Regions from separate parts of the Alkalihalobacterium sp. TH-98 genome, predicted to be linked through region 2. Evidence: predicted binding sites of a transcription regulator. Region 2 holds the regulator's gene; each other region holds the start of a gene.

Region 1 (10,140 bases), on a different contig from region 2:
TTCGGTAACGGTTCCTTAGGAGGCGAAAGAGAGTTATTAGAAGGAGTCCAATTAGGAACTATAGATATGAGTGTGATTACAACGGGTGTAGTCAGCAACTTTGTTCCAGAAGTAACAGCCATTGAATTCCCGTTTCTATTTAAAGATTTAGAGCATGCTTATAAGACATTAGATGGTGAAGTAGGTCAAGAAATATTAGAGATCATGTCCGACTCTGGGTTAAAAGGAATTGCCTTTTGGGAAAATGGCCAACGGCATTTAGCGAATAATGTAAAACCAATTATGACTCCAGAAGATTTAAAAGGATTAAAAATGAGAACAATTGAAAGCGAACTATTACTAGATACATATAGTGCTTTAGGGACAAATGCTACACCGATGGCTTTCCCAGAAGTATACGGCGGTCTTCAACAAGGGGTTATTGATGGATCTGATTTTTCTTACGGAGTAATTTGGAGTACTAATGTGTACGAACAAACAAAATATCTTTCTGAAGTAGGATTATACTATGCATCTGCGACACTATTAATAAATCATGACGTATACAACTCGTTACCCGAAGACGTTCAAGAAGCAATTATAAATCTTGGAAAAGAATATGCACAAATACAACGTAACATTTCTCAAGAATTAGAAGCTGAGCAAAAGCAAAATTTAATTGATAACGGAGTAGAAATCATTTCTAGCGAAGATCTAGATCTAAATGCTTTCCGTCAACTCGTAGAGCCTGTCTATGAGAAACATGCTGAAAAATACGGAAAGTACATTCAGCGAATTCATGCTACCGAGTAAGGAAAAACAGTGAGCGGCTGACCTATTGTCAGCCGCTCTTTTATTATATACCAAGAATTTGCTTTGCTCGCTCTACCACTTCTGCTTCTGGTGGATTTACGTGAGAAAGTGGATATTCTAACCCTAATTGCTCCCATTTATAAACGCCCATTTGATGATATGGGAGTATCTCCACCTTCTCAACATTTGATAAAGTATCGATAAAAGTAGCAAGTCTTTCTAAATCTGCGTCTGCATCCGTTATTCCTGGAACAAGCACATGGCGGATCCAAACAGGCTGTTGTTTTTCAGCAAGAAGCTGTGCAAACTGTAAAATGTGTGTGTTTGGAACCGTTGTTAACTCTTTATGCTTTTCATTATCGATCTGTTTTATATCTAGTAAGAACAAATCTGTATATTGGAGAAGTTCATCTAACGACTTAAGGAACGACTGACTCTTTGAAAAGCAGCCTGCAGACGTGTCGATCGTTGTATGAAGCCCTAATTCTTTACATCGTTTAAATAAGGCAATTAAAAAATCAATTTGCAGAAGTGGTTCTCCTCCACTGACCGTAACCCCACCGTTCGATCGTTTTAAATACGGGATATACGTTTCAATGTCCTGAATTAGATCGTCTACATCAACCGGTTCACCTTTTTTTTGTTCCCACGTATCAGGATTATGACAAAATTGACATCGTAACAAGCAGCCTTGCATGAAAATGACATAACGAATTCCGGGCCCGTCTACCATACCTGATGTCTCTACTGAATGCACGTAACCTTTCATAATTAGAAGCCCCTTTTGAATAGATTCATGATGATATTTTTAGAATATAGTATTACCAAACTTAAATGGTACCAGGCACCTTTAGCCGACTAAAGGTGCCTGGTACCTCCCTTTTTATGTGACACCTATATCTTTTTATGTGAAAAAGATCCTTTTATGCTGGATCTTTTTCACACTTATTTATACTGGTGTTACTAATTTCTTACCTCCAATAGAGTCATGGAATGTACGGTTGATTACATCTAATTGTTGTTCTCTTGTTAGTTTAATAAAGTTCACCGCATACCCTGATACACGAATGGTTAATTGCGGGTATAATTCAGGGTGATCCATTGCATCTAATAATGTTTCGCGGTCAAAGACGTTGATGTTTAAGTGATGCCCGTTCTTCTCTGAATACCCATCTAAGATAGCAACTAAGTTTGTCGTGCGGTCTTCCGATTCTTTACCTAACGCCTTAGGAACGATCGAGAATGTGTTTGAAATTCCATCTAGTGAATGTTGGTACGGTAATTTAGCCACCGAATTTAATGAAGCGAGTGCTCCTTTTTTATCTCTTCCGTGGAGAGGATTTGCGCCCGGTGCAAACGGCTCGCCATCTTTTCTTCCGTCTGGTGTATTTCCTGTTTTCTTCCCATAAACCACATTAGAAGTAATTGTTAAGATGGACATTGTCGTTGTAGATTGACGATACGTTTCATGCTTTTTCAACTTTTTCATAAAACGTCTGACGATATCTTGAGCGATTTCATCGACACGATCATCATTGTTTCCGTATTGAGGGTATTCCCCTTCAACGATATAATCAACGACAATTCCGTTCTCATCACGCACCGTTTTTACTTTTGCGTGCTTAATGGCACTTAATGAGTCAGCTACTACAGATAGACCTGCAATTCCTGTCGCCATCGTCCGTAAAATTTCATTGTCATGAAGAGCCATTTCAATGCGCTCGTAATTATATTTGTCATGCATAAAATGAATGATATTTAATGTATTAACATAGAGCTCAGCTAACCATTCCATGACATGATCAAACTTAGACATTACTTCTTCATAGTCTAAATATTCACTCATAATTCTTTCAAACATCGGTGTCACTTGAATCTTCGCTTTTTCATCAACACCACCGTTAATCGCATATAAAAGCGTTTTTGCTAAGTTTGCTCTTGCACCAAAGAATTGCATTTGCTTGCCAATTCTCATCGCAGATACACAACAAGCTATTCCATAATCGTCACCAAATTCTACACGCATTAGATCATCATTCTCGTATTGAAGTGAACTTGTTTGGATTGACATTTTCGCACAATAGCGCTTGAAATTCTCTGGCAAGTTCGTTGACCAAAGCACAGTTAAATTCGGTTCTGGTGCTGGACCTAAGTTTGATAGCGTGTGAATGAAACGGAACGACGTTTTTGTTACTAATGGTCTACCGTCTATTCCAACCCCGCCAATTGATTCAGTTACCCATGTCGGATCGCCACTAAAGAGATCGTTATAATCAGGTGTTCTTGCAAATTTAACGAGACGCAGTTTCATGACAAAATGATCGACTAATTCTTGTGCTTCTTCTTCTGTTAAGCGACCTTCTTTTATATCATTTTCAATATAAATATCGAGGAACGTTGAGACTCGTCCTAAGCTCATCGCTGCTCCATTTTGCTCTTTTATTGCAGCTAAATATCCAAAGTACAACCATTGGAAAGCTTCCTTTGCCGTAGTCGCTGGCTCTGAAATGTCAAAACCGTAAGAAACAGCAAGTGTTTTCAATTCTTGAAGCGATTTAATTTGTTCAGAAATCTCTTCTCTTAAACGAATCACTTCTTCAGACATTTTTTTGCCCATTTCTTGAAGTGATTGTTTCTTTTCGTTAATTAAGAAATCCACACCGTATAAAGCAACTCGTCTGTAATCACCAATAATCCTTCCACGCCCATAAGCATCCGGCAAACCTGTAATGATCCCGACTTTTCTCGCCAGTTTCATTTCGTCTGTATATGCATCAAATACACCTTGATTATGTGTTTTTCGATGCTCTGTAAAAAAGCGATCTACTTCTTGATCCATCTTGTAACCGTATGCTTCACAAGCTGTTGCTGCCATGCGAATACCACCGTATGGCTGTAATGAACGTTTGAACGGTTGATCCGTTTGGAAACCGACTATTGTTTCCTTCTCTATATCTAAATAAGCTGGTCCATGTGATGTGATTGTAGAAACGATTTCAGTGTCTAAATTATATACTCCACCGTTATCACGTTCTTTTTTTGTAAGCTCCATCACTTGTTCCCATAATTTTTTAGTGTTTTCAGTTGCCCCAACAAGAAACGTGTCATCACCATCATAAGGTGTCATATTTTTTTGAATGAAATCCCTAACATCAATTTCTTGATTCCAATTTCCTTTTCTAAAACTGTTCGGATGACTCATCTTTTTCAACTCCCTCATAAAGTTGCAATGTAACGCTAGACGAAGTGATTGGTTAATTACATCCTCAAAAGATACAACCTCATTTTTCATTAGCGTCGTTTTCTAATTTTTTCTAATTTAATCTATAGATCTAGTATAACAATGCAGTAGAATTGAATACTGTGATAAAAATCACAAAATGATGTCAAGGACTGTTCTGTTCACGAAATAGTCGTAATTCAACAGCCCCCTCTATCTACTATTGTTCCTCGTAAATAAGCTTTACATTTCCTTCTTCAACCTCAATCGTGTAAGTTTTAACCTGACCTTCATCAGGAGCTTGTACTTTTCCATCAATTAATGAGATTTTCCAGTCATGCATCGGGCAAAACACAAATTGACCGCTGACAAGACCTTCAGAAAGGATGCCTCCTTTAGGGTGTGGACTAGTATTTTCGATCGCACGAACCGTACCATCTGTCAGGCGAAAGAGAGCAATCTCCTTCCCGCTGACAGAAAATACTTGACCAATCATCTCTGGCAGTTCATGAAATGAACAAAGTTTAATAGCTTGTCTTGTTTTCATCATTCTAATCTTCCTCTCTACTGAACTGGCACTGGTATAGTTGTTGTTTTGTAATAGGCTTGACGGATACTTTCATCCTCATTGATTTTTTGCCACGGCTCTTCATATCGACTCACTGTTTTTTGCAGCGTTGCGTTTAATTTAGCTCGTTTTTCAGCATCGGCTACTACTTCTTTAATGTGGTCTAATCCAAGGCGGTCCACCCATTGAGAGGTTCTTTCTAAATATTTTGCTGTTTCACGATAATACTGTAAAAAGGCACCCGTCATTTCAAATACTTCTTGTTCCGTTTTGACTTTACAGAAGAAGTCTCCAGCACGTAAGTCTGTACCCCCGTTTCCACCGACATACAGTTCCCAACCGCCATCAACTCCAACAACCCCGACATCTTTAATTCCGGATTCTGCACAGTTTCTCGGACAAGCGGATACACCCATTTTGACTTTATGTGGTGTATCAAGACGTTCGAAGCGTTTTTCTAATTCAATACCGAGACTCATCGAATCTTGAGTCCCAAATCGACAGAACTGTGAACCTACGCACGTTTTCACTGTACGAAGTGTCTTTCCGTAAGCATATCCAGACGGCATACCTAGCTCTTCCCAAACTTGAGGAAGTTGTTCTTTTTTTAATCCGAATAAACCAATTCGTTGTCCACCTGTTAATTTGACGAGTGGAACATTATACTTATCAGCTACATCTGCAAGCTTTCTTAAATCTTCAGCTGTCGTCACTCCACCGTACATTCTAGGAACAACTGAATACGTTCCATCTTTTTGAATGTTAGCATGTAATTTTTCATTTACAAGACGAGAATTTCTATCGTCTTTATATTCTGGATTAATCATACCGAGATAGTAATTTAACGCTGGACGGCATTTTGAGCAACCTTGCTCTTCACTCCAGTTCAGAACCATCATGACTTCTTTTGGTGAAGTTAATCCTTTATCTTTAATTTCAGCTATGACTTCATCTCGACTAAAAGTTGTACACCCACATAATGTTTCTTTTTGAGCAGTTAATTCATAGTCAGAACCTAATGCATGTTCTAGAATTTCACCAATTAATGGTTTGCAGCGCCCGCAAGATCGTCCTGCATTTGTACAACCACCTACTTGCTCAATTGTTGCAAGTCCTTGTTGTTGAATGGCATCGACAATCGTTCCTTTAGTCGTTCCGTTACAACCACAAATAACTTCATTATCTGGCATCGCCCCAACGTCATTCGTCGTATCCGCTCCTGGCGGTTGTAAGAAAGAAATTGTCGCTTGGTCTGAAATATCTTCTTTGTTCGTTAACATTCTAAATAATCTTGAGCTATCTTTTGTATCACCATATAAGACGACACCGACAATTCGATTATCTCTAACTAAAACCTTCTTATAGACTCCTTCATATTCGTTATGAACTTTTATCGATTTCGTTGATGCATCATCATAAATTTCTCCAGCTGAGAACAAATCTATTTCAGCTACTTTGAGCTGGGTCCCTAACAATGATCCTTCGTAACCTTCTTCTTTGACCCCGCACAAACGATTGGCTAATACTTTTCCTTGTTCATATAACGGAGCAACTAGTCCATAAACAACTTCTCGGTGTTCTGCACATTCCCCTACAGCATACACATGAGGGATATTCGTTTCTAAAAAGTCATTAACTACGATGCCACGATTGATATAAATGTCACCCCCTTTAATAAAATCTATGTTTGGAACAATCCCAGCAGCCATTACGACTAAGTCTGCTGTCACTTCACTTTCATCTGAAAATCGAACACCCTCCACTCGATGGGTTCCCACAATTTCAGTCGTTGATTTTGGCATGAGGAAGTTCATTCCTTGCTCTTCTAATGTTTGTTTCAACATACTTGAAGCAACTACATCTAGCTGTTTTTCCATTAAGTGTTCCACTAAATGAACGACATCCACTTCCATTCCTAAATGCAGTAGCCCTTTTGCAGCTTCAAGTCCAAGAAGTCCTCCTCCAATTACAACTGCTTTTTTATGCATCTTAGCGACTTTCTTCATGGTCACGCAATCTTCTATATCTCTAAAACCAATGACTCCTGAAAGGTCGGCACCAGGAATAGGTAAAATAAATGGTTTTGAACCAGTAGCTATGATCAGTTCATCATACGGTAGAACTTGTCCTTTATTTGAATATACTAGCTGTTGTTGCGGATCTACTTTTGTAATCATTTCATCCGTATACAACTGAATTCCATTATCTTTATACCAGTCCCAATTATTGATGATCGTATCTTCAAAGTTCATTTCACCTTGCAGGATGTTTGATAGTTGAATCCGGTTGTAATTAGGATGTGGTTCTTTACCAAAAATCGTTATTTCAAATAAATCATGGTTTATTTTTAATAGATCTTCAATGACTCTAACGCCCGCCATTCCATTTCCTATCATGACTAATTTCTTTTTCTCCATTTTTAAGACCTCCACTTGCTCACTATTTCACAAATAGGAGCATCCATCACTAGTTGTTTTATATTTCTATGATCTCAGTATATCAATTAGGAACTTGCGAAAACTGTGATAAAAATCACACCCTATGAATTAAAAAATTACTATTTTGTGAAAAAGTCTTGTTCATGAATTTGTAATAACTATTTTTTTGATAGTTGAACTTATCGTTCTTAAACTTTATTTACGAAGTTATACTAGTTCTTTCTATATAATCGTCCAGTTTAATATTTTTCTATTCATTGTTATATGTCGATAGTATGTTTAATTTTTATTTATTTCCTGTGAAAAAAATCACACTCAACTTTTTCGTTTGATTGTATCATCAGTTTTGTAAGAAACATCGATGTGAAGAAAATTAAACAATAGTATTTGGGGGAATAGATCATGGCGAAAATTACGAAATGGGAGCCAGAAAATGAAAGCTTTTGGGAAAATAAAGGAAAGAAAGTTGCAAGAAAGAACTTATTAATATCCGTATTTTCTTTAATCTTAGCCTTCTGTGTATGGCAATTATGGTCAGTTACAGCTGTTCGATTAAACGATGTAGGTTTCAATTTTACAAGTAGTCAATTATTTACATTAGCCGCTTTACCTGGATTAACTGGGGCAACACTACGTTTATTCTATACTTTTATGCCAGGCTTGATTGGTGGTAAGAAAACGACATTACTTACAACTGTTGTTCTTTTAATTCCTGCAATCGGTATTGGGTTTGCCGTTCAAAACCCTGAAACAAGTTTTCAAACAATGGTCATCCTTGCTGCTTTATGTGGACTGGGTGGAGGTAACTTAGCGTCTTCAACAGCTACTTTAAACCCATATTATCCGAAAAAAGCAAAAGGTACAGCCAACGGAATTAACGTTGGTATTGGAAACTTAGGAGTTAGTGTAGTTCAGTTCTTAACTCCAATCGTAATCGGTTTAGGATTTATTGGTGCTCTAACTGGAGGAGGTCAAACTTTAGCAGATGGTAGCGTCGTTTATATTCAAAATGCAGCATTTATTTGGGTAATTCCAATTGTCGCTTCTGTTATTGTTACGTTTTTCTTTATGGATGAACTTCCTGTAGCAAAACCCAGCATTAAGAGTCAACTTTCTGTATTAAAAATGAAACATATGTGGATTATGACTTGGCTTTATGTTATGTGCTTCGGTTCATTTATCGGGTTTGCAGCGGCATTTCCATTATTAATCCGTTCTGAGTTCCCGGAAATCGATGTTATGAAGTTTGCTTTCTTAGGTGCATTAGTTGGTGCTTCAATCCGTCCATTCGGTGGTTGGCTTTCTGACAAGGTGAATAGTGGTGCAAAGGTAACTTTCTGGACGATTGTCGCGATGATTCTTGCAACATCTAGTGTCATTTACTTCTTAAATATTAATAACTTTACTGGTTTCTTAGTTTCATTCTTAGTGTTATTTGCTGGAACTGGAATTGCAAATGGATCTACTTTCCGAATGGTACCATTCATTTTTGAAGAAAAATTTGCCGCACCTGTACTAGGGTTAATTGCTGCATTTGCTGCATACGGTGCATTCTTTATTCCAAAAATCTTCGGTTGGTCAATTGATACAACTGGATATGCTAACTTAGCTCTATTTATCTTTATCGGTTATTACGTAATCAGCTTAGTTATCAACTGGTACTTCTACTCGAGAAAAAATGCAGAAGTTAAATGTTAATCTAAGCCCGTAATAAAAAGAACATGGCCTTTCACTACTAAGTGAAGGGCTTTTTTTATGGCTTATAGTAAAATTTCCGATCGTATGAAATAATGAAGTGTAAAGATATTAGGGAGGAATACCTATGAAATCTAATCATGTTGTTGGAATTTTATTAGCTGGTGGTGCCTCACGACGTTTCGGTGAGCCTAAAGCTTTATATGAACTTGATGGAAAGCCATTTTTTCGATACAGCCTAGATGCTTTACAAGAAAGCGTAGAAGACATAGTTATTGTGAGCCAGCCTGATCTTATTCAACAGATTCAAAGTCAAACTACATATGATGTCATTTTAGATGAAGCGCAGTTTCGAGGCGATGGACCCCTTGCAGGCATCTATAGTGCTATGAAACATGTTTATTCCGAATGGTATATGGTTCTCCCCTGCGATACTCCCTATATTCATTCGGAAGTACTCCAGCAGCTACGCTCATATACTGAGCGTTATCCTGATAAAGATGCAATTGTTCCTATAGTTGCAGCAAGAAAACAACCGTTAATTGCTATGTACAACAGACGATGCTTACCTATGATTGAAAAGAATTTAAAAGAAAATTGTTTGAAGATAGGAATGTTATTTCAGGCCGTTGAGACCGTGTTTATAGAGGAACACGAGTTGAACCATCATGAGGCATTTCGTAATATTAATGAGAAAGAGGATTTGAGTTCTAGTTAACTATATGAACAAACCAACATCCATCAAGTGATGGATGTTGGTTTTAGGTGTATTTTATCATTGATCTTACCCACCGCTTACCGGAGGTATTAAAGCAACAACATCGTTTTCTTTTAGTAGTGTATCATTTTTAACATATTCCTCATTGACCGCCACAATCGTACTATCTAATGACCGTAAGTTCGGATACTTTTCCAATAATATCTCTTTTAACTGTCGAACTGTAATCGGTTCACTTTTTATTTCGATTTCTCTTTCACCAACAATTTCTTCTAATTGTGCAAATAACAAAACCTTCATCGTTACACCTCTTTAATTTCCGGCTTACCTGTTTCATAGTTTACTTTCTCCAATTGGTCGCCGACCCACTCTTGCCCGTCTTCCCAATGCTCTTTTTTCCAAATCGGTACAATTTCTTTTATTCTTTCAATAGCATAGCGACTAGCTTCATAAGAGTCTGCTCGGTGAGGCGTTGATACAGCTATAACAACCGCAATATCCGTAATTTCTAAATCGCCAATGCGATGAGTAATCGCCACTTTTGCTTGTGGCCACTTTTTCTGAATTTCATCACCAATTTGAGCTAGTTTTTTTATGGCCATTGTCTCATAAGCATCATAGCGAAGGTAGACAGTTTTCTTCTCACCTGTCATCTCCCTAACTGTACCAATAAAAGTATTAATCGCACCTGCATTACGGTCGACTACTT
Region 2 (10,140 bases):
TATCGCCTTATTTGTACTTTCTCCTCTATTTGACTTAGACCGAATCTTTCCCTTTGTCATTGGTGGTTGCATTTTATTCGTTGCTTTTATCTTATTGTATTTAGTGATTGACCGTAACCCGCCGTTCACAGATAATACAGCAGCAGACCAAGAGGAAACGCAAGCATTGAAAACATTAAAGGATGGAATTAAAAATTTATTTATCAAAGAAAACCGTGGCAAGCTGTTTATTTTTTATGCGATTTTCTTATATTTTATAGGGTACACAGGCGTTGAAGCACTTTTTTCAATCTGGGCCACTGAGCAATTAGGGCTGACAGGGGGCGAAGCTGGCGTAACACTTGGATTTTTTAGCTTATCATTTGTTTTATTTGCTATTCCCGCCGGTTTACTTGGAACACGTTTTGGTAAAAAGCCCTTAATGTTAATTGGTCTTATCTTTTTACCGCTCATGTTTGCTGTTATTCCCTTTTTAGAGGGCTTACTATTTATTCGAGTCGTTCTGTTCCTAGCAGGGATCGCTTGGGCATGTATTAATGTTCAAGCGTATGCTTTAGTTAGTGACTTAGGTGGAACATCGAAAATTGGGCTGTACACTGGTTTATATTATTTATTTTCAATGTCATCAGCAATTATTGCTCCATTTCTGCTAGGCACCATGATGGATCTCTTCGGAAGAGACAGCTTATTTTTTACAGCAGCCATCACTATGATCATTGCGTTTTTATTTTTAAGAGCGGGTAAAGTTCAGAGTACACATGTCGTTAACGACTCTACAAAGAGCATGTAAGCACTGTCTATCCATTGACTAACTAATACTATAAAAAGCACTCCCTATAACAAGGAGTGCTTTATCGTAGAATAAATTAGGATACACTTTTTTCTTGGACAGGTGCTTCTTTTGACGTTTTTCCAAGTAGATAACCAACTGGTACCGTAATGGCGGTAAGAACAGCTAGAATGATAAAGCCTTCATTAATGGCTTGTAAGTTCGCCATTTCAACCGAACCTTCTACCCCATAAAGTTGTGCTTTTCTTACTTCATAATAAATAGAAATAAAAACAATTCCTAATGCGGAACTCATTTGCCTTAATACATTATTCATCGCTGAACCTCGGGAAACGATTTGTTCAGGAATCGCGTTCATACCTGCTGTCGTTGCAGGCATACTGCATAACCCAAATCCAATCCCTCTGATCGCCATAATGATAATAATGAAAGCAAGTGACGTTTCCATCGTCATAACACCTAATAAAAATGTACTTATGGTGGATATAATTAACCCTGCCGTTACAACGCCTGTTGCCCCTCTTTTATCGAGAAGCCGCCCGCCGACGGTCATGAAGATCCCAGTTAATAACGCAGCAGGCAAAAATACAAGACCAGTCGTAATTGCGTTGTAGCCATACACATTTTGTAAGAGAAGCGGCAGAAGGAAGATTCCTCCAAACAAACCTATAGACGTAATTCCAGAAATCCATACGCTTAACGAGTACGTCGTAATTTTAAATATAGACAAATCTAATAGTGGAAACTTTTGTCTTTTCTCAATCATTACAAATAAAACTAAGCTAATTAATCCAACGATAATTAAGACGATATTTGAAGCGTATGTTAAATGCTCTAGACTTGATGTTCGCCCTAAGGCAAGGAGGATCAATCCGACCCCAAGTGTTACTGTAATAAAACCCCAGCGATCAAACGTAATCGACTTATTCAATTCCGTTTCTTTTAAATACTTTGATGCAAACCAAATCCCTAATAATCCTACTGGTACATTACATAAAAATAAGTAATGCCAGCTCCCTGTCTCGATAATAATTCCGCCGATTGTCGGCCCAATTGTCGGCGCCATCATCGCAGCTACCCCGTAAACTCCCGTTGCAAGACCTCTTTCCTTACGCGGAAAATTAGCAAAAATCAGTGCCATCGACAATGGCATCATGATGCCCCCGCCAATTCCTTGAAGTCCTCTAAAAAAGATGAGTGACGATAAATTCCATGAAAAAGAACCTAGGATAGAACCTATTACAAAGATACTTAAACCGATGATATATAACCGTTTTTTCCCCCACTTATCACCTAAAAAACCAGTAACCGGCATGATCATACCCATAGTTACCATAAAGATGGTAATAACCCAACCTGTCGAAACCGCATCTGTGTTAAATACGTTCATAAGCTGCGGCACTGCTGGATTGAGCATACTATTATTTAAAATTAACGTGAAGGTCCCGATCAAAACAGCTATGACGACCATCCATTTATCCGATATATTTCCCATACAACCCACCATTTCGTCTGTCGAAATAAATTACTATAACTATACCACGGATAAAGTTGTTTCGGGTACTATTTTGTTTTCCAGTTGTTAGGGGCTTAGGAGACGAGCTTTCTCGGGTAAGAGGATATTACAGGGGTTAAGTGTTCGTGAAAAAGTACCTGTTAATGCCTTTGAAGAAAGACGAAATGGTTCTCATGGCCTGAACCTAATCTTTCATTAGTGCAGTTTAGAGGATATAGAAAAATTAAATCAATAAAAAAAGAAGCTGCCTTTTTGTTGTTGTAAGTCTAATGACTCGCACACATTTTTCTAAAAAGCAGCTTCCAAGACGTTTATTTTTGAGGGGTAAAGCGATAGTCAAGATTGAATATAGATTGATTGTAACCGTTAAGCAACTTTGACGATTTTCTTTTCCTGATCTAACATTGAATTTCCTGACTTCTTCATAAACAGGTGGCGTAAATACGGTAACACCCAACGGTCTCCACCGTAACGACCTGCATTGGCACCTGCCGCTAAGATAAACATTGAGATTAGTAACATCCAAGGATTAGTTGAAATAGTTCCGGCAAACATAAAGGCAAAGTTCATCATAACTCCAAAGAATGCAGCTGCACTAGTTAAAACTCCTAGGATAAGTCCTAAACCAACGAGAAATTCTCCCCATGCCACCATAAAACTAAATAGTTCCGCATTCGGTATAGCAAATCTTTCTAGAAATACTACGTAATTTGGATAAATCATTGCCTCTCCTTGTAATACAGGATTTGCTACAGAACCTTGCAAATAACCTCCAGCATTAAAATCTCCAGTAATCTTTGACCAGCCTGCTGTTAACCAAGCCCATCCTAGATAAACGCGTAAGAACAAAAGGATCCCCGCTGAAATTGAATGATTTCTAAGAAACTGACCAAACATATTTATTCCTCCTCTAGGCTGTTGATTTACATTTCACCTGGTCGCGACAAGTTTGAATGCTTTGTTTGTGAAGTGTTTCACAATTCATATGATAAAGCACTTCTCCACTCTTGTCTATAAGTTTGCTCACCGTTTCACAAACTGTTCAAAATATAGTCCCTACTAGAGTTCTAATACTGGCATACTCTTTGGCCCGCTCCTTTGAGTAGTACCCTTTCTTCTTCACCTTCCTCCATGACTGTGAAAAAGAAAGGGCATTTTCCTGAACGAAGACCGTATCATCAATTTTTAGTTCAATAACAAGAGGTTCTTTTTATAAGCAATAGGAAGCTCTAGTATAAGTTTGGCACTCTACTTTTAAACACAGGAACATTTTGACGAACGTCTTGCACATCTTTTAATTGCAAATCTGCTGTGATCGTTTCTTCTTTGTCTTGTGACCCTTGAGCAACTGTATCTCCCCACGGGTTAATGACGAGTGAACGGCCACAAAATTCAACCCCGTCGTACGTACCCACTCGATTGGATGACACGACGTACATTTGATTTTCAATCGCTCTGGCTTGTTGTAAAGTCGTCCAATGACTCTGACGCGCTTCTGGCCATTCGGCAACGATAAATAACACTTCAGTTCCTGCTAAAGCTAGCGACCGTGCCAGTTCTGGGAAGCGTAGGTCATAACAAATGATAACCCCTACTTTAACGCCATCAAGATCAAAGGTTTGAACTTTTTTCTGACCTCCAGCTAAGTATAGATGCTCATTTAACATCGGAACGAGATGAATTTTATCGTACTGATGAACTTGTTCACCTTTTCGGTTATATACGAGCGCTCGATTGTAAATGTAATCGCCCTCTTTTGTGGCGATAGAGCCTCCAACGACATTTACTTCGTATTGTTTGGCGAGTTCACTTAATAGGGTGGCTGTTTGTTTCTGATCATCTTCTGCGACTTGATCTAATGTAGTTAATGTATAAGCTGTTGTCCACATTTCCGGCAGGACAACGACATCAGGCTTATCTTCTTGGCTTGCTGTTTGCTCGAACCACTGTTTAACTTTTTCGTGGTTCTCTTCAGGTGCACCTGGGATAATATCCATTTGGTAGATCGCAATTTTCATTCGTTAAGCCCTCCGATCCTATTTAAAAAGTTCTAGTTTTTTAATCCGTTCCACCGCTTCTTTTAATCGATCTTCTTCTTCTAAAAGGCCCACTCGAACGTAGCCTTCTCCACTTTCACCAAATCCTCGACCTGGTGCAACCGCAATATGCGCTTCGTACAGCAGGATGTCGGCAAATTCTTCAGAACTCATTCCTTCAGGACACGGTAACCAAGCAAAGAACGAACCACTTGGTGCCGTTACATTCCAACCAATCGATTGTAAGCCTTCAATAAGGACATTGCGACGTCCTTCATATTTTTGAGCTAACTCATCTACGCATGTTTGCGGACTAAGAAGGGCGGTAGCTGCTGCCTGCTGAATTGCTCCAAACAAGCTGACATACATATGATCTTGGTAAAGGTTAAGCATTTCAATTACTGAAGCATTCCCGACAGCAAAAGCGACACGCCACCCTGCCATATTATACGTCTTCGATAATGTATAAATTTCAATTCCTATGTCTTTTGCACCTTCAGATTGAAGAAAGCTTACCGGCTTTTGTCCATCAAAACCGATACCACCATACGCAAAGTCATGAACGACACAAAAATCATGCTGCTTTGCAAGAGTTACTGTTTCGTCATAGAACTCCTTCGAAGCAGTTGCACCGGTTGGATTGTTCGGATAGTTCAAGAACATAAGCTTCGCTTGTTTTAATGCCTCTTCTTGAATGGTATTGTAATTAGGGAGAAACGCATTTTCTTTCTTGAGAGGCATCATTTCCATTCTGCCTCTAGCAAGCGCAACCCCTGACCAATAATCTGGGTAACCAGGATCTGGAACAAGTGCTACATCTCCTGGATTTAACAAGCATTGACTAACTTCAACCAGTCCGCCCTTTCCTCCAAAAAGAATACAAACTTCTTTGTTTGGGTCGAGTTCTACACTATATTCGCGTTTATAAAATTCAGCGATTGCCTCTTTTAGAAACGGATATCCGCGAAAAGGTGGATATTTATGATATTGAGGAAGATCAGCTGCTTCTTTTAAACTTGCAACTATATGTTCAGGTGTCGGTTGGTCAGGGTTGCCTTGGCCAAGATTAATAATATCTGCTCCCTCTTTGATTAAGACGCTGACTTTAGCCACTAGACTTGCAAAATATTGTTTCGGTAATTCTGCCATCGTCTGATTCATTTGAAACTGTTTCATCTCTTCACCTACATTTCATTCCTTTATTAATCTAAACCCATCGTATGAAGCATAACCGCTTTTGTCAACGGGTCAAGTAGTATTAGTGTGGTTACTCAAATTCGCTGTGCCCCACCTTTACCAGTGCAGTGCATTAAAGGTACCTGCTACCTTCAGTAGTGCAGTGCGTTAAAGGTACCTGGCACCCTACAAAGTATATGTGATGGTTCTACTCATAATTTTATGTGATAAGAAAAGGCTGCATTCGTGGAATGCAGCCTAAGCGTGATTTTCATTTTCAGTCTGTTCTTCTTTAAGGCGTTCTGCTTCAAGACGTTGTGCTTTTCGATACGCAACTCTTGATATGACAATACTAATCTCATAGAGCAAGAATAACGGAACAGTTACCATTAAGTGTGAAATTAGTTCTGGTGGTGTAATTAAACCTGCAATTACGAGAAGGCCAAAGTACGCAAACTTTCTCACACTTCCTAGAAAAGCAGGTGTAACAATCCCTAATCGTGTTAAAAACATAATAACGACCGGCATTTGGAACAGTAGACCAAATGGAATCGTTAACTGAAAAAGAAAATTGAAGTACTCATTAATTCCGTACATCTCATTTATTCCTAATTGTCCTGCTAACGTACCTACAAACTGTATTACAAACGGAAATAAAATGAAATACGAAAAAGAAATACCAGTTAGAAACAACAAAAATGCAATTGGAATATAGGCTAAAGTTACCTTTCTTTCCGTTTCATGCAGACCAGGACTTATAAATGCCCAAAGCTGATATAAAATGACAGGGAAAATAATTAAAAATGCACTAAAAAATGCAAACGTCATATAAACCCGAAGCGGATCAATCGGCTTAAAGGCGTTCATTGGAATATCTTGAGCAGTCGGTGCACTTTGAAGAAAAGTAATGATCGGTTTTGCTAAAAAAAACCCACCAATCAAAGCGATAGCAAAAAAGACAAAGACGATGATTAATCGTCTACGCAACTCGCCTATATGATCATACACAGACATATCTCTCTGTTCCATTAAATACCCATCCTAACTAGTTTTGTTTCTCTTTTTTCTTATTGTTATCGTCGTCGTCATCAGCCAAACCTTTTGTGGCATTTTTGAACTCACGTAAAGTATTACCAGCTGCTTTTCCTAACTCCGGTAACTTTTTAGGACCGAATATTAATAACGCTACTAATGCAATTAGAACGATACTTCCTACTCCTAATGTTGGCATTAAATCCACCTCCTTATGTCTTCTTTTCTCTATCGTCTAGTTTAAATAAAAATCATTTATAGGCTTATCCTCTATTATAGCGGATAATGCTTTAAAAAATAAATAAGCGACTGTAACTCAACGGATAAATCGATATGGTGAACCCTAACATTCTCTGGTACTGTTAATCGTGCTGGAGTAAAGTTCAGAATACCATTAATTCCTACTGAAACGAGTCGATCAGCAATCTTTTGAGCCGATTGAGCAGGCACTGTTAAAATCGCCACTGTTACTTCTGGATCTAGATGTTCCTCTAGTTCAGTCAGATTATAAATTTTAACTCCGCCCATTTCTTGGCCAACCTTATCCTCATCAACATCAAATGCCATGACAATCTTTGTATTATTATTTTTTGCAAAATTATAATTCAAAAAAGCTGTACCAAGATTCCCGACTCCAATCAAAATCACTTTCGTCAACTCATCCTGATCTAATGTCTTTCGAAAAAAAGACAGTAAATAATTTACATTATATCCGTACCCTTTTTTCCCTAATGCGCCAAAATAAGAAAAATCACGGCGGATCGTCGCGGAGTCAACTTTAACAGCTTCACTCAACTCTGACGAAGAGACACGTTGCTTTCCTGAGGCATTAAGATTTTCTAAGTATCGATAATACAAGGGCAATCGTTTCGCTGTAGCTTGCGGAATTTTAGGTTGTTCAAATTTCATAGATCGCCTCCAAGGTTTTCACCAATCAGGATGTTACATGTCATATTGTACACTATTTTTGTCTTTCGTGTAATCGTTTTAAACGACTGTTCATTAAGTTGTTGAATAACTTCCGATAAGGTACACTTAGTTTATCATACTTGTTTCATAGCTTTATCTCTTAGTTACCCTATAAGTAGGAAGGATTATTTTTATGATTTTATTACAGTGTGTAAATTTAACCAAATCATTCGGTGTAGAACCGATCTTAACCAATATAAAATTTGAAATACAGTCTAAACAACGTATTGCGCTTGTTGGGCGAAATGGCGCTGGAAAATCAACGCTATTAAGAATTATCGCTGGACAAATGTCGTATGATTCAGGCGAAATTATGATACCAAAAGATGTTAAGCTCGGATATCTCGCTCAGGACACTGGTCTGGAGTCTAATCTTTCCATTTGGGATGAAATGTTATCGGTGTTTGCTGAGCTTCAAAGAAAAGAACGAACGTTAAGAAGACTCGAAGAACAAATGGCTAACCCTGATAACGAAAATTATGAGAAAATTCTCAAGGAATATGACCAGCTGCAAGTCAATTTTAAAGACGAAGGCGGCTACCAATATGAAGCCGATATTCGCTCAGTCCTAGCTGGATTAAATTTCGCTAATTTTGATTACAATACGAAGATCTCTACTCTAAGCGGGGGTCAAAAAACACGACTCGCGCTCGGAAAGTTATTATTAACGAAACCAGACCTGCTCATTCTCGATGAGCCGACCAACCATCTGGACATTGAAACATTAGCTTGGCTCGAGCAGTATTTATCCAATTATCCCGGTGCTGTCCTCATTGTCTCACATGACCGATACTTTCTAGATAAAGTCGTCGATCACGTGTATGAGCTCTCGAGAACAAAAGCTACTAAATTTAAAGGGAACTATTCAGACTACCTTGAGGAAAAAGCCCTGCGTTACGAGCAGGAATTAAAACAATTTGAAAAACAACAAGAAGAAATCGCAAAGTTAGAAGACTTCGTGCGCCGGAATATCGCTAGAGCTTCTACGACGAAGCGAGCACAAAGTCGCAGGAAATCACTTGAAAGAATGGATCGGTTAGACCGACCACAAGGCAGTGAAAAATCCGCCAACTTTTCTTTTGATATAGAAAAACAAACAGGAAACGAAGTATTGAAAGTACAAGCTCTTTCTGGCGGTTATGAGAACGTTCCATTATTTAAAGATATTACTTTCCAGCTAAATCGCGGTGAGAGTGCTGCGTTAATTGGACCAAACGGAATTGGAAAATCAACCTTGCTCAAAATGATTACAAAAGAATTGCAACCTCTTTCTGGATCGATTACCTATGGAAGCAACGTTGCTATTGGTTATTATGATCAAGAACAAGCAAAATTAACATCAAACAAGCAAGTCATTCATGAATTGTGGGATGAATATCCACTGATGCAAGAAAAAGATATACGTACGGTTCTAGGGAACTTCCTCTTTAGTGGGGATGATGTATTAAAAATCGTCTCTGATTTAAGCGGCGGCGAAAAAGCACGTCTTGCTTTAGCGAAGTTAATGTTAAAAAGAGCTAATTTTCTTATCCTGGATGAACCAACTAACCACCTTGATTTAGACAGCAAGGAAGTTTTAGAGTCTGCTTTAATTGATTATCCCGGGACAATTCTTTTTGTATCCCATGACAGGTATTTCTTAAACCGGATGGCGACACGAATTATTGAACTCTCACAACAAAATATTACGAATTACCTTGGCGATTATGACTATTACTTGCATAAAAAAGATGAAGCTCGTCAATTACATGAACTGGCTAATGAGGAGCAAGCCCAGAAAGAAGAACTAAAAAAAGATAAACAAAACTTCCACATGGATAAAGAAGCCAAACGAAAAGAACGTCAAAGACAACGTCGAATTGAAGAAATTGAAGCAACGGTTGAACAAATGGAAGCTGAAGTCGCCGAATGGGAACAAGCACTATGTGAACCATCGGTATATGAAGATCACGAAAAGTCTGCACAGCTTCAACAACAAATCGACTCTCGTAACGAGACCATCGAACAATTACTAACCGAGTGGGAAGAACTGCAAGAATAGTAGGCAACAGACAGTCTGCTAGCCTGATGACAAGCACTTTAAGGTCCATCTAACATGTTCTCAATTAGACATGCTTGGATGGACCTTTTAATAGATGTGAGACTATTGAGTCTAGCCGTTAACACCTGCTGCTAACGACCAAAAGCACAATCTCCTATAACGTGTTTAAACTTTAGTCGTCTGCCCATAAATTAGCGCCACAACTGTAACTATAATCCACAAACACTTCGTTTTTCACTAAAATAACTGCCCATGCGCAAAATCAGCACCTAAGCTCTAGTTCCTTTCTCTTCCAATAGCCAATAATAACTAGTGGCCACAATTAAAAACATCGAGGTAGCTGCGGCAACGACCCCTGAATCATTTAGTAACAGCAAGGCAACAGATGTAACGAGCATCGCTTGCAATATATCTTTTTCCCGTTCATTCTTGATCCAATTTTTTTGTCTCCATAGTATAATCCCCATTAAAATATAGGAGGTAACAAACAGTTGGGTCCAATTTGAGAACTTAAAGATCTTCCAATTCATTTGCAGCTTTCTTTTAATAACATCGAACATATATGAAAAATCACCGCTCA
Region 3 (10,140 bases), on a different contig from region 2:
AATTGATGATCCTTAGCAATTTGTACTAATTTTTTTCTAAGACCAATGTTATACGGCCCACTAGAATCTTTTGCACAAATGGACACGCAGTGCTCAGTTGTCGTTTGTCCATCTCCGATCGCTCCCATATCAACAGCTAAATATTCCACGGTTTCGGTCGGTATATTTGAATTACCACCATAACCAATTTCCTCATTATTCGAAATTAAGAAATGGGTAGTATAAGGTAATTGACGTTGTTCTTCAACCATATTTCGAATTGTGTTCATCAAGATGGCAACACTCGCTTTATCATCTAGGTGACGAGATTTTACAAACCCATGATCAGTCACTTGAAATCTAGGATCAAATGAAACAAAATCCCCTACTTCAATTCCTAATTCGCGAACTTCTTCTGCAGTTGTTACGGGTGCATCAATCCGTACTTCTATATTCTTTTCATCTCGTTTAACGTCACCTGCATTTTTGTAAACATGAACAGACGATTGATGTACGAGAATCGTGCCGGTGAGTTCCTTGCCTTCACTTGTTTCAATTTTACAATACTCCCCTTCAACCGCATTCCAGCGAAATCCACCGATCATCGTTAAACTTAAACGGCCATCACTCTTTATTTCTTTTACCATTGCTCCTAATGTATCAACGTGCGCTGTTAACATCCGGTGTTCCCTATCATTTTCACCTGAAAGAGTGACAATAAGACCACCTTTCCGATTTCTTTTCATTTCAACACCTAATGGCTGTAACCACTCTTCAACTGCAGCAATCACTGTTTCTGTATTACCAGAAGGACTCGGAATGTTTACGAGTAATTCGAGTGTATCTACAATCTTGTTAATATTTAATTTTCCCATAATAAATTCCCCATTTCATCTTTATTTATCATAATCGTTCATTTCGTCACATAAAAATTACAGAATAAAAGGCTGTCCACTGGAGGTAGCATAAATGATTAAGAAAATGATTTTAATTGGGACATTCACTTTAATTACTGCCATTATATTATTTATCTTCTTTGATAAAAAACCAGCTTATTTAGAAACCCTTACATTTGAGCCAATTGACCATAAAGTAGAATATATTCAGGCCGATACTTCACTTCAATTTTTAACGATTGAAGATGAAGATGAGTATACAATTGACTGGAGTATTTCATCCCAGTTAAATCAAAAAGCCTATTTAAGAAAAGATATTTCTTTTTTATTTGAAGATGGCCGATTAACTCAAGTGATGTCTAAGTGGGATAAAAATAAACAAGAAATGAATAATAGAAAATCTATTAATGGTGAGGACAGTGGGCACTTTCAAGCCATATCCTTTCATCATTCAGAAATCCATTATCCTAATGATGAAACTAAAAGTCGGTTAACCATAAGTTGTGATGATTTATACGTGATCGACTCACCATTGGCTCCCATCCAATCTTTTAAAGTTCCTACTAACGACAAAGAAAAAGAAGGAAAGAGGATTCTTGATTATATTGTTGAGCAACAGCTCGCATACATTTGGAAAGATATGTTAAGTAAATATAACATCGATGCAAACAATTATTTAGCATTGCCACTAACGAATTTTTGTGAGTATAAGGAAAACCCTCTTCCTAACTTGGATGAAGAACAAACCACTATTGTTATTCATAAAATTTGGGAAAGTATATACAAAGAATACTTTTCAGGTATTCAAGAAGACGGATTAGGAATAAAACCTATAGGAAGTACCGTTCCACTCATTTTACTCTCCAACAATACCGATCATTTTATAATTCTTTTTCAAACCGAAAAAGGAGAGAAGGTTCAGCATATAAAATTCCTACCGTTCTAGCTTTTCTCTTAACTGAACATAGGGCTCTTCAGTCGGTGAATATACTAATGCCTGCCGAACAGCTTGAAGAGCTTTATCTTCTTCTTCGAAATGTACATAAATCAGTGCTAAGTTATAGTGGGCTTCATGAAATTCAGGCCGCATCTCAACAGTACGTATAAAATTCTTCTCTGCTTCTTCATATTTATTAAGGTGAACTTCAGTGTACCCTAACAAGAAGTAGAGTTCAGGGATGTCTAACTGTCTCTCTTGTACCGTTAATAATAGTGAGTATGCCTTTTCATACTCGTTTTCCTCTAATAATTCCTGTGAAAGTTGCAGATGTACGATTGGGGCCCCTGATTTTTGGTCATTTATCATGCCGAACCAAAATAATCCGTACCCTAGAGTTACTACTAAACCGAAGAGGAACAATTGTCTAATTCTAAAGCGTTGTTTTGGTAGCTGCACAACGAAAGAAGCTAAAAAGCCGCCAACTAATCCACCAATATGAGCACCATTATCTATCATTGGAACTAAAAATCCTAACGATAGATTAATGATAAGAATAACGATAACACTCATACCCATCGTTCGAAAAAATAACTTGCGATGATTAATTCCAAAATGCAATAAAGCTCCAAAGCAACCAAAGATGGCACCTGATGCACCAGCGGCCACTTGGTCATTAAAAGCAAAGCTAGCAATTGATCCAAACAAACCTGCAATGATATAGATAAATAAAAAACGCCAACTCCCAAAAATCCTCTCAACTGCACTTCCTAAATAAAAAAGAGCCAATGAGTTCATAAAGAAATGAAGAAAACCAATATGTAAAAACATCGCTGTAAAGAGGCGCCAATATTCCCCTCCCTCAATAAGTGGATTATACTTTGCCCCAAATTCAACTAATGTCAAAATTCTCATACTCCCGCCATTTAGCTCAAGTAGAACAAACATAACAGCAACTGAAAGGAGTAAGAGATAAGTAAAAAATGGTTTCCCAAATTTAAAGATCGCCTGTTCAGCCTGCAAACGTTCTTCGGCTTTCTGTAAAACCTCATTTCTTAAATTTTTTATTCGCTCTTCCATATCGTCAACTGCATAATAATCGTTAGATAAAACGTTCATTTCAGGAATGTGTAAATCTATTTTTAACCGTTCTAGTTCCCTAGCCTTATTCTCATTGTCTGCTGCTATTAAATATGTATTCATTACTGTTTTTTCTTGAGCCATCGTTAAAGGTTCGTTTATTAAATGCTCCCATGAGTCCACCGGGCTATATGTAGAAACGTATATATTTTCTGCTATCACTTTACGAAAGCTCAGTTGTCTGCGCAGGCCATTGAACTTCACCAACGTGTTATTCATATCTTCTTTTAATCGATTACTCCAATTCACATCTTTTCGAATAACTCGCAGTATTTTAGGTGACTGACGAACTTCTTCTTCTAACCATACTTCATTCATATTTGGATTTATTTCAATCACACGATAGCCTTTTTGGGTGACAAGATGGTGGACTAGTTGCCAGTAAAATAAATCATGCTGCAAAACATCCATTTTATCACCCTTTCATCGACTGATCACTTTTTATAAGGTCTAACACTTCCATTAATTCACTGCACGTTGCATATGGTTCATGGCTCGTATTAGCTGGTATTCCTCTCGTATTTAAATATATAGCATCCCAGCCTGCATCAATTGCGCCACAAATATCATGTTCCCAAGAGTCCCCTATAAATAACTTACCATTCGTTTCACCTAATTTAGTTATTGCTAAATCAAATATATCGCGGCTTGGCTTTGCTACACCAAGCTCTTCTGATACAAAAATATGCTCATTATCAATAAGGCTGGACAATCCAATTTTTTCTATTTTTCGGTATTGGGTATCGGCTGGACCGTTCGTTATAATTCCTACTTTAATGTTTCTTTCAGTAAGTTCATTCATTAAGTCCACTAAACCATCAAATGGTTTACTAAAGGAGTCAACAATTTCATAATAATGGGCATGAAAGTGGTCTGCTTCTTCGTCAGAGTACGGTAGATCAAATTTTTTCATCGTATCATGATAACGTAAGCGTCTATACGTTTTTGCAGTGACTTTTTTGGTTTCGAATGGCTCCCAGTATAAATCACTGTTTTTCTTAAATGTTTTAAACCATATTCCAACATCGACTGGCCTTTCAATTCTCTTTTCTTTCAGCCATTGTTCTTGAAGTGTTTGAAAGCAAAAGCATATTGCCTTTTCAAAAGCCTCTTCATGACTGAACAACGTATTATCTAAATCAAAACAAATTGTTCTCCAACGCATAGCAACCTCCTCCTTACCATATTATATCAATTCTTAGGTCATCCTTCATCTTTTAGCGGAATAGCATAGAGGCACTGTCAAGCTGACAGTGCCTCTAAATCATTCATTATTGGTTATTCACGCTACCCGTTCTAGAACCAAACATCATTTCTGACATGAACTTTTGTCGTAAGCCAGGAATTTTCATTGTCCATTGAACAGCCGACCTTCTAATCCATCTTTGGCCGAGCAAAGCATTTAAAATACGATAACGAAAGCGATAGGCAAAATAGATAATTACAAGCATAAATAAACGAGATATCAACTAGATCTCCTCCTTTGCTCATAATTTGCCTAATCTATGTCTGAATTATTCGGTTACTATTTATTAAAGTTTATAACAGGCTCCATCGCTTTCTTTAATACAGATGCCGAATGTTGGAGCTTTTCTTGTTCTTCTGCATTTAAATCTAACTCCACAACTTCACGAACACCATTTCGATTTACAATCGCAGGTACACCAATATATATGTCATCTAGATCATATTGACCTTCAAGTAGAGCCGAAACCGTTAGGATTGAATTTTCATTTCTTAGTATTGCTCTTGTTAAGCGGACGAGCCCCATAGCAATTCCGTAGTAAGTAGCTCCTTTTCGTTCAATAATATGGTATGCTGCATCACGAACATTCACAAAGATTTCATCAAGTCCTTCCTTTGTTATCTTTGACTGCTCATCTTCAACATAGCGCAAAATAGGTCTTCCTCCAATATCGGCATGACTCCAAATTGGAAGCTCTGTATCACCGTGTTCACCCATAATATACGCATGAACATTTCTAGAGTCTACATCGAAATACTCGCCTAACAAGAAACGAAATCTTGCTGTATCTAAAATAGTTCCCGAACCAATTACCCGCTCTTTTGGTAATCCTGAAAACTTCCAAGTTGCATAAGTCAAGATATCTACTGGGTTAGTTGCAACAAGGAAAATCCCATTAAACCCAGAATTCATAACTTCAGAAACTATTTTATTAAAAATGGCTGTATTTTTTTCAACAAGGTCAAGACGAGTTTCACCTGGTGCTTGATTAGCTCCAGCTGTAATCACTACGATATCGGCATCTTTACAATCGGCATAGGTTCCTGCCCAGATTTTCATAGGCGATGAAAATGGTAAGCCATGATTTAGATCCATTGCATCTCCTTCAGCCTTTTCCTTATTTAGATCAATTAATACCATTTCATCCGTAACACCTTGATTAAGGAGTGCATAGGCGTAACTTGAACCTACAAACCCTGTACCGATGATAACTACACGACTACTTTTTAAGTTGTCCACTAGAATGCCACCCTTCGTTTAGTTTATCTCAGTTAGATTGTACATTAGTTCACAAATATTTTTTACAGCTGAAAACGGTCTCAACATGGCATTTTTGTTACATTATGGCTATAGCCCAATATATTTGGAATAAATGGCTTTTGCTTTAACAACATCTTCGGTCCCCTGTATTAGTGCACGTCCATCTGTAAATAAGACGATTTTTTCACCTTCACTTAATTGAGCTCTCAGTAAGAATGGTGTTTTTTGGACAGCAGCTACTTTACTTAAACGTGCTTCCCACTCGTTTAAGTCAAATGTTTTCCTCATATGAAACTGAACCGTTTCACGCCCGCAAAGTGATGTCACCTCATCTTTAACCACTTCTAAAGCTGGATACTTTTTTTGTTGGCATGTTGGACAGTCTTTTTCCGGTGAAGTAAATTTAAGTTCATATGTATGATTTCGCCAAACATCAAAAGTAATCAGACTGCGTCGCTGTTCTTTGGCTCCCACTAGATATTTCATCGCTTCAACGACCTGATAAGATGCGACTATATCTACGACTGGAGAAATAACCCCAATCATATCGCACGTTTGTCCTCCAGTTTCTCCTTCTTTAATAAAGCAACGTAAACAAGGGGTTTCGCCTGGTACAAATAAGGCGGACATTCCTCTTGAGCTCACCGCTCCTCCATAAACAAAAGGGATTCCTTTTTTGAAGCAAATATCATTTAGAAGAAAGCGGGTTTGGAAGTTATCGGTGCCATCAAGCACAATGTCCATACCTTCTATGAACTCCTCTATATTATGCAATGTAACGTCACTAACTATTCCTTCCACTTTTACATCAGAATTAATAAGTGCTAACTTTTGTTCAGCTGCTACTGCCTTTGGAAGGGCTTCTTCTACATCCTTTTCAGTAAATAGCATTTGCCTTTGTAAATTACTTTTTTCGACATAATCTCTATCAATTACTCGTACAAATCCCACACCTGCACGAACGAGATGATTGGCTAGTACGGTGCCCAGTGCACCCATCCCCACGATTAACGCACGACTCTGAGAGAGTTTTCTTTGCCCTTCCTCACCAATCGGAGAAAATAACATTTGCCTCGAATAACGTTCATTTACATCCATTTTTTTCACCTAACTTTACTTGATCTTTGTATGCTAATAACAATACACCTAATTGATAAAGAATCAACACTTATACACCTTGTCTTCTGTTACAATCATTTGAACGGGAATATCAAAAGATTCTAATGGTATTTCACTTACCAACTGCTCCTCAAAAGCAAGTGCACATGTTTTACCTTTATAATGGGCTAAATAACGGTCGTAATATCCGCCTCCATAACCAAGTCTATTTCCATTTCTATCAAAAGCTACGCCAGGTACTATGATTAAATCAATATCTTCGCTAGTAGAAGGGAAACAATCCGTTTCTTTAGGTTCTTTTAGTTGAAAATAAGTACTTTCCAGATCATCAAAGCTGTTAATTTGATAAAATACCATTTCATTTTTTTCTGGATATGTCTTGGGGACAACTATTTTCTTTCCTTCTCTCCAAGCTTTTTCTATAATTTTATATGTACCTACTTCAGTTCCTCTAGAAATAGTGATTGCAATTGTACGCACTTCTTTCCATAAAGTAGTTGAACTCAAATGTTCTTTAATTTTTTCACTTTTAATATTATGTTCTACTCCGCTCATTTCCTTTAACTTATTTTTTACGACAGTACGTAATTCTTTTTTTAATTGCAAAAGTACCACCACCCAGTCAAAAAATTATTATTGTATAGAAACATACATTCATTGAATTTATTTGGGGCACAGTTATTTTTTTACACATATACTGTCCCAATCAACAATAATTAACAATATAGAAGAATCTTCCCACAAAAAAGACCGCAAATCCTAAGTATATAGGTCTTTTGCGGTCTCATTTGATTTCCTTACTTCGTTTCACGATGTAAAGTGTGTTTCTTAAGTCTTGGGCTATATTTTTTTAGCTCAATACGCTCAGGGTTTGTGCGTTTATTTTTAGTAGTGATGTAGTTACGATCACCAGTTTCAGTGCAAGCTAAAGTTACTTGTACGCGCATTATGTTCTCCCTCCAAACCTCTTGTTTTCATTCATACCTTTAAATGATAGCAAAGATATGCCAAGGTAGCAAGTGTATCTTTTTTACACTTTATAAGAAAGTCTCCTAAACGCCTGATTATAGTCATTAATAACGTCTATAAATGTTGCATGCGACCATGTGAGTGGGGCTACGGACAAAGGCTCACCTGTATGTGGGTGAATTTGTTCTGGAAGTAAACCACTGCTTAAAGAGTGCTCACAAACCCATTGAAAAATCTCATAGGCTGGTTGGAGCTCTTCTATACTAACCGCTTTCAAGATATGCCATTTAGCAATCCATAATGTACAAATTATCCATGGGTTTCCTGGTACTTCATTAATATTTTCTGTTTGTTTAAAATAGTTATCATTACTATAGCGTGCATATCCGCCTACATTTGTTTTCACTCTAAGTTGTTCGCTAAGTGCACTCATCGTTTGATTAACCTTCTCATCCTTAGCATCATACATGCCGAAAGCAAACAGCCCGTAAAGACTACTCTCAGGTGTTTGATCTATTGTGATTTCACCTGTTGTTTCATCCTTATATAAACCTCGAAAAAATGTCCCTGTATTCTCATCAAAAAGATACTTTTCTACACCTTCTTTTATCCGTTTAGCACCTTGTGCATATCGCTCGGCGCTCTCTTTCTCACCTAATAGGTTCGCAAAACGAGAAGCTGCTACTAAACCACCATAGACAGTACCAGCTGTAAACGTAAAAATTCCTCTTCGCTCTTCCCATAAGTCATAGGAAGGAGAAGGAAGATTTAATTGTTCATCAATAAAACTTAATATAAATTCAGCACTTGGACGAACAAGAGGACGGTATAGTGATTGAGCAAACTCGATATCACCAGTCGCCTCATAATCTTCCCAAAACGCCCATAACACAAGAGCTGTTTCATCTTCTTGTATTGGTAATTGTTCTTCACCACTTTCTCCAACTAGAGGATGCCAACTCGAGCCAATAGAACCATCCGGATTATACTTATGGAATAAATAACCCTCATCCGATAACACTTCACTACATCTTCTAAAGAAATTACGAACCATCCCGTGATATCCAGCTTTAACCATTGCCTGTGCAATAAGGGCTCCGTCTCTTGGCCACATGTAACTATAATGGTCTTGGTTGTACTGAAGAATATCAGAATCATTGGCAGCAATAATATATCCATTTTCATTCGTCTGTGTCCTCACAACTAGTAGACTACGTTTATATAGATCAATCATTTCTGGTGAAAAATTGGCTGTTAATACTTCTCCTTTATTGACCCAACTTTTCCAATACGTGTGAATTTTATCTAAGGTTTGCTGACGACCCGTCTCCATTACATAATCATTTAAAGTTTGAACCTCTTTTAATGACTGACCAACTGTCATCCAATAGTAAGCTTCTTGTATAGAATTAGGTTCAAGTTCTCCCTCGAGCGAGAATGTACTGTCGACAGACCCTTGAGCTATGGGATTAAAATGAAGTTGACCATCCTCAGCATCACGAAAAGTACCTTCTTGTTCATGGAAGCGCTTGACACCTGTTGTATATTGCTTAATTCCACTATCACCAAGAGATCCATTAAATAAGAAATAGCGATTTCTCTTATAATGAATCATCGTACGATCTTTTGGCGAAAAGAAAGCTGTATCTCCAACTTCATTTTCATATATTGCAAGATCTTGATGAAAGAATAATTTAATATGACGGTGGTCGTTTGTTAAATTTTCTACAGAAAACTTCCGCATGAATACCATCTCACGTTGATGAACTCCTTCTTCCACTCTTATAGCGATTTGTTGCTCTGGCAGTACAGCTAGACTATTCGTTATAAGAGAGTCCTTATGGTAGTCCGTTTGAATGGTCCAATTTTCGGAGTTTAACCAATAAAACGTATCATCAATCGATACTCCAATTCGATTGGGATGACCTTGAACATGATTTTGGTGTCCGACAAAAGGGAAGTAAATATCCCTCACCTGTAAGTCTTTATCAATATTAACGAGTAATTTACCATTCCCGACTACGAGCTCTCTAGGCACAATAAAAACCTCCTGTTTAAATGTTATAAGTGCTTAACGTTCTCTTATATAGAAATCAAATGTATCTGATTTGAAAGGTATTATTTTTCCTCCTTAATCTTACTGAGCATCTATTTTTGAGACAAGCAGTCTATTTTGTCTTTTCTTGTCACATGTACTAGGGATAAGGGATACACACCACAAAAAAAGTTTTTCGGCGATTTTCGCGAAAAAAGCGTATTTTCTTGAAGAATTTTGGAGTATGATGGGAAAACTTGAAATGAAGTATTGACTTGGCATGTATAATGAAAAGAGGCACAAAAAAATGAGCAAAGGAAGACGAGAGAGGAGATTTTTATGGAAGTCGTCATCATAGCACTTTTCGTCTTAGCAATTTTTTTATTAATATCTTCTTTTTTTATAAAGGACCGTACAAAAGACCTCGAAAACCAATTAGAAAGTTTCTCAATGACTTTCATGCAAGAAATATATCAACTAAAGAAAAAGGTTACGATTTTAGAAGAAGAGATCTTATCAGGAAGTGAAGAGGCATACTTTACTCAGACACCAAAGAAAA

What was found. The regulator Rex, encoded in region 2, represses fermentation and respiration genes when NADH is low (regulators of the CRP and FNR family bind a similar motif). The targets are predictions, from matches to a motif close to TTGTGAAATATTTCACAA.
Region 1: a site for Rex is predicted at 4,154-4,171, ahead of pflB (formate C-acetyltransferase). Genes of this name have one in related genera too.
Region 3: a site for Rex is predicted at 5,475-5,492, ahead of AC2VNP_RS11015 (L-lactate dehydrogenase). Genes of this name have one in related genera too.

The regions. Positions count from the first base shown of each region.
Region 1 covers NZ_JBYCKM010000001.1:18,036-28,175, forward strand. Annotated here, with positions in the region: gene dctP (TRAP transporter substrate-binding protein DctP) at 1-792, shown strand, start outside; gene pflA (pyruvate formate-lyase-activating protein) at 836-1,564, opposite strand; gene pflB (formate C-acetyltransferase) at 1,742-3,994, opposite strand; gene nirD (nitrite reductase small subunit NirD) at 4,233-4,559, opposite strand; gene nirB (nitrite reductase large subunit NirB) at 4,577-6,997, opposite strand; gene AC2VNP_RS00105 (MFS transporter) at 7,421-8,716, shown strand; gene AC2VNP_RS00110 (molybdenum cofactor guanylyltransferase) at 8,841-9,431, shown strand; gene moaD (molybdopterin converting factor subunit 1) at 9,498-9,731, opposite strand; gene AC2VNP_RS00120 (molybdenum cofactor biosynthesis protein MoaE) at 9,734-10,140, opposite strand, start outside.
Region 2 covers NZ_JBYCKM010000013.1:51,737-61,876, forward strand. Annotated here, with positions in the region: gene AC2VNP_RS06150 (MFS transporter) at 1-790, shown strand, start outside; gene AC2VNP_RS06155 (DHA2 family efflux MFS transporter permease subunit) at 867-2,285, opposite strand; gene AC2VNP_RS06160 (DoxX family protein) at 2,673-3,203, opposite strand; gene AC2VNP_RS06165 (carbon-nitrogen family hydrolase) at 3,536-4,324, opposite strand; gene AC2VNP_RS06170 (aminotransferase class I/II-fold pyridoxal phosphate-dependent enzyme) at 4,343-5,518, opposite strand; gene tatC (twin-arginine translocase subunit TatC) at 5,777-6,547, opposite strand; gene AC2VNP_RS06180 (twin-arginine translocase TatA/TatE family subunit) at 6,564-6,749, opposite strand; gene AC2VNP_RS06185 (redox-sensing transcriptional repressor Rex) at 6,824-7,459, opposite strand; gene AC2VNP_RS06190 (ABC-F family ATP-binding cassette domain-containing protein) at 7,653-9,560, shown strand; gene AC2VNP_RS06195 (hypothetical protein) at 9,830-10,140, opposite strand, start outside.
Region 3 covers NZ_JBYCKM010000027.1:114,960-125,099, reverse strand. Annotated here, with positions in the region: gene AC2VNP_RS11040 (M42 family metallopeptidase) at 1-854, opposite strand, end outside; gene AC2VNP_RS11035 (hypothetical protein) at 949-1,821, shown strand; gene AC2VNP_RS11030 (rhomboid family intramembrane serine protease) at 1,810-3,363, opposite strand; gene AC2VNP_RS11025 (HAD family hydrolase) at 3,368-4,117, opposite strand; gene AC2VNP_RS11020 (sodium:proton antiporter) at 4,224-4,421, opposite strand; gene AC2VNP_RS11015 (L-lactate dehydrogenase) at 4,478-5,437, opposite strand; gene AC2VNP_RS11010 (ThiF family adenylyltransferase) at 5,546-6,556, opposite strand; gene AC2VNP_RS11005 (5-formyltetrahydrofolate cyclo-ligase) at 6,620-7,183, opposite strand; gene rpmG (50S ribosomal protein L33) at 7,375-7,524, opposite strand; gene AC2VNP_RS10995 (glycoside hydrolase family 15 protein) at 7,608-9,584, opposite strand; gene AC2VNP_RS10990 (hypothetical protein) at 9,921-10,140, shown strand, end outside.